Regions from separate parts of the Mesorhizobium sp. IMUNJ 23033 genome, predicted to be linked through region 1. Evidence: riboswitches for the same ligand, from Rfam matches in the RefSeq annotation. Region 1 holds a riboswitch; the other holds the start of a gene.

What was found. A riboswitch is a leader RNA that binds a small molecule or an ion and turns the genes downstream of it on or off. The one in region 1 is predicted to bind S-adenosylmethionine.
Region 2: it holds a riboswitch for S-adenosylmethionine, as region 1 does, so the genes downstream of both, ACFX5Q_RS30150 (homoserine O-acetyltransferase) here and ACFX5Q_RS17730 (O-succinylhomoserine sulfhydrylase) in region 1, are expected to answer to the same signal.

The regions. Positions count from the first base shown of each region.
Region 1 covers NZ_JBJACT010000015.1:49,696-51,895, reverse strand. Annotated here, with positions in the region: gene ACFX5Q_RS17735 (2'-deoxycytidine 5'-triphosphate deaminase) at 1-850, opposite strand, end outside; SAM riboswitch at 934-1,011, shown strand; gene ACFX5Q_RS17730 (O-succinylhomoserine sulfhydrylase) at 1,067-2,200, shown strand, end outside.
Region 2 covers NZ_JBJACT010000038.1:7,832-10,031, forward strand. Annotated here, with positions in the region: gene ACFX5Q_RS30150 (homoserine O-acetyltransferase) at 1-718, opposite strand, end outside; SAM riboswitch at 796-873, opposite strand; gene hisC (histidinol-phosphate transaminase) at 1,009-2,118, shown strand; gene ACFX5Q_RS30160 (prephenate/arogenate dehydrogenase family protein) at 2,125-2,200, shown strand, end outside.

The DNA.
Region 1 (2,200 bases):
CGCGAAATTCGCCGACCAGCGGGTCGAAAGGCGTCATCTCGGCGGCATAGAGAGGCGGCACATGCACCGCCTCGCGCGACACGAGGATGTAGAACTCGTCCGGATCGAGCACAAGTTCGCCGGCGCCGCTCTTGTAGAGCGGCTCCCAGAAATCGACGACGTCCTGCGCGGCACGCTTGTCGACATCGATCAGGCCGGTGTGGTGCTTGCCGCGATAGCCGACCAACCCGTCCTTGTCGCCATCGAGATCGATCGACAGTGCAATGCCGCCGCCGGAAATGTTGGGCGGCTCGGTGGCCACCAGCATCTCGGCATGATGCAGGTCGCGCAATTCGCTTTCCGACAGCAGCGCGTTGCCGGTGCGGAAACGGATCTGCGACAGCCGCGAGCCGGCGCGTACGACGATCGGAAAGGTGCGCGGACTGACCTCGAGATAGAGCGGACCATGATAGCCGGCGGCGATCTTGTCGAACTCGTGGCCGCGATCGGTCATCACTCGGGTGAAGATATCGAGCCGTCCGGTCGAGCTCTTCGGATTGGCGGAAGCAGAAATGTCCGACGGCAGCGCCAGGCTTTCCAGCAGCGGCACGATGTAGACGCAGCCCGTTTCCAGCACCGCGCCCTCAGCGAGGCTGATCTCGTGCAGCTGCAGCCGCGCGAGCTTGTCGGCGACCTGATGATCGGGGCCGGGTAGGAAGGAGGCGCGCACGCGCCAGGCCTTATCGCCGAGCCTGAGATCGAGGCTGGCCGGCTGGATCTGGTCCGCGTCGAGAGCGCGCGGCGACTTCAGCGCGCCTGACTGGAAGAGCGCGGAAATGTCCTGATCGGGAAGAATGCCTGTTCGCCGCAAAGGCTGGCTCCGCTGCAACACCGCTGGTACAAACCTCTTAATCAAGCCGGCAATTGACGCAAGCGCGGTGCGGGTCTAAAGGGTCGTTATCCCGTGGTGATTTGGCCGGTCGGCTTGCAGCCACGTTAAACAAGTCGCTAAAGGACCGTTGGCCGCAAGGCCGTATGGACCGGTTGCGACTTTCGCGGCCGGTTTTTTTGTGTTTGGGACAGAGCAATGACCAAGAAGCGCGACTGGAAACCTCAGACGGCACTCGTGCATGGCGGGACCTTGCGTTCCGGCTTCGGCGAGACCTCCGAGGCGATGTACCTCACCCAGGGCTATGTCTACGAGACGGCACAGGCGGCGGAAGCCCGCTTCAAGGGCGAGGAACCCGGCTTCATTTATTCGCGCTATGCCAATCCGACCGTCGACATGTTCGAAAAGCGCATGTGCGCGCTGGAAGGTGCGGAGGACGCGCGCGCCACCGCCTCCGGCATGGCGGCGGTGACGGCAGCCCTTCTGTGCAGCGCCAGGGCCGGCGACCATATCGTGGCGGCGCGTGCCTTGTTCGGCTCCTGCCGCTGGGTGGTCGAGACGCTGGCGCCGAAATACGGCATCGAGGCGACGCTGGTCGACGGCACCGACATCGCCAACTGGGAAAAGGCGGTCAAGCCGAACACCAAACTTTTCTTCCTCGAAAGCCCGACCAACCCGACGCTGGAAGTGGTCGACATCGCCGCCGTCGCTGCGCTCGCCAATTCGATCGGCGCCAGGCTGATCGTCGACAACGTCTTCGCCACGCCCTTGCAGCAGAAGCCGCTGCAGCTCGGCGCCCACATTGTCGTCTATTCGGCGACCAAGCATATTGACGGCCAGGGCCGCTGCCTCGGCGGCGTCATCCTGTCGGACAAGAAGTGGATCGATGAGAATCTGCACGACTATTTCCGCCACACCGGCCCCAGCCTGTCGCCGTTCAATGCCTGGACGCTGCTCAAGGGCCTGGAGACGCTGCCGCTGCGCGTGCGCCAGCAGACGGAAAGCGCCGGCAAGATCGCCGATTTCCTCGCGGAACGCCCGGAAATCGCCCGTGTGATTTATCCGGGCCGTGCCGACCATCCGCAGGCCGATATCGTCAGGAAGCAGATGACGGGCGGCTCGACGCTGATCTGCCTTGATGTCAAGGGCGGCAAGCAGGCGGCGTTCGCCTTCCAGAACGCTTTGGACATCGTGCTGATCTCCAACAATCTCGGCGACGCCAAGAGCCTGATAACCCATCCGGCGACGACGACGCACAAGAACCTCAGCGACGAGGCGCGCGCCGAACTCGGCATCGGCCCGGGCACGCTGAGGCTTTCGGTCGGGCTTGAG
Region 2 (2,200 bases), on a different contig from region 1:
ACAGATAGGTGATGTGCGCGGCCATGCGCGCCACCGCGAGCCCCTTTTCCGGGCGCTTGCCATGCTCGAAATATTTGCCGCCATGCCAGTCCGGGTCGGCCATCACGGCTTGCCGACCGACCTCGTGGAAGGCGATGTTCTGCGAGGAATGGCGGGCGCCGGTGGCGATCGGCAGCGCCGAGAAGACGCGCTCGGTATAGGTCGAGGCCCATTCCAACACCTGCATGCCGCCCATCGAGCCGCCGAGCACGCAAAACAGTTTTTCGATGCCGAAATGGTCGACCAGCATAAGCTGTGCCCGCACCATGTCGCGGATGGTGATGATCGGCAGGTCGAGCCCGTAGGGCTTGCCGGTGGCCGGATTGGTCGAGGCGGGGCCGGTGGAACCTAGGCAGCCGCCGAGGACGTTGGAGCAGATGACGAAGAAACGGTTGGTGTCGATGATCCTGCCGGGGCCGATCAGCGCCTCCCACCAGCCCGGCTTGCCGGTCACCGGATTGGTGCTGGCGACATGCTGGTCGCCGGTCAGCGCATGACAGACGAGGATGGCGTTGGAGCGCGCGTCGTTCAGCGTACCGTAGGTCTGGTAGGCGATCTGGAACGGCGACAAAAGCGTGCCGGCGTCGAGCTTCAGCGGCTTGTCGGCGCCGAACCGCAACACCGGGCTCGACGGTGCGTCGATCTCGTTGTTGGTTCTTCCAGGGCGCGGAACGGCCATCATATCGCTCTTGCAGTACGCATCGTCCGGCCGGCGGCGGACAATAAAAAAACCGGCAATGCCTTCGCAAAGCCGGTTACAGGATGCAAACGGCCCTTTAGCGAGTTGTTTAACGTGGCTGCAAGCCGACCGGCCAAATCACCACGGAACTGTCACATTCTTCTAGAACTCGCGCGCCTTGCCGTCAACGGCCGGCCACTCGCGCCACTGCCGGCTCTCGACATTCCGGGCCACGGCTAGTATTTCCGCTGCGGCTTCCGGCGGAAGAAATCTCGATGGATTTGTTAGACATGAACAAGAGACCGGATCAGGCACGGCCAACGCCCCGCGCGGGGATCATGGACATCGACGCCTATGTGCCAGGCAAGAGCACGGCGCCGGCCGGTGTTGCCAAGGTCTACAAACTGTCGTCGAACGAGAACCCGCTCGGCCCATCGCCGAAGGCGATCGAGGCCGCGCGCGAAGTCGCGGCAAAGCTCGACGTCTATCCCGACGGCACCGCCAGGCGGCTGCGCGAGGCGATCGCCGAGGTGCATGGACTGAATGCGGCGAACATCATCTGCTCCAACGGCTCCGACGAGATTTTGGGCCTGCTGGCACAGACCTACCTGGCGCCTGGCGATGAAGCTGTTTTTACCGAACACGCCTTCATGGTCTACAAGATCTACATCCAGTCGGCCGGTGCAACACCGGTCGCGGTCAAGGAAACCGACGAGCGCGCCGACATCGATGCGATACTGGCGGCGGTGACGCCGCGCACAAAGATCGTGTTCCTCGCCAATCCCAACAACCCGACCGGCACCTATGTGCCATTCCAGGAAGTGCGGCGCCTGCATGCCAGCCTGCCGAAAAACGTGCTTCTGGTGCTCGACGCGGCTTACGCCGAATATGTGCGCCGCAACGACTATGAAGCCGGCATCGAGTTGGCGGGCAGCGCCGAGAACGTGGTCATGACCCGTACCTTCTCCAAGCTCGGCCTTGGCGGGGCGCGGATCGGCTGGATGTATGGTCCGATGCACATTGTCGATGCGATCAACCGCATTCGCGGCCCCTTCAACGTCAATGCCACGGCGATCGAGGCCGGCATCGCCGCCATCCGCGACCGCGGCCATATCGAGCGCAGCGTGGTGCATAACGAGAAATGGCTGACATGGCTGAGCGAGGAACTGACAAAGCTCGGGCTCAGGGTAACGCCGAGCGTCGGCAATTTCCTGCTGATCCACTTTCCCGACGACAAGAAGCATTCGGCTGCGGCCGCGGACGACTATCTTACGGCGCGCGGCTTCATCTTGCGGCGCGTTTCCGGCTACGGCTTTCCCAATGCACTGCGCATGAGCATCGGCACCGAAGAAGCCAATCGCGGCGTCATCGACGCCCTGACGACATTCCTGAAAAGCTAGAACGCCATGACATCACCGCTGTTCGAAAAAGTCGCGCTGGTCGGCATCGGCCTGATCGGCTCGTCGCTGGCCCGCGTCATCC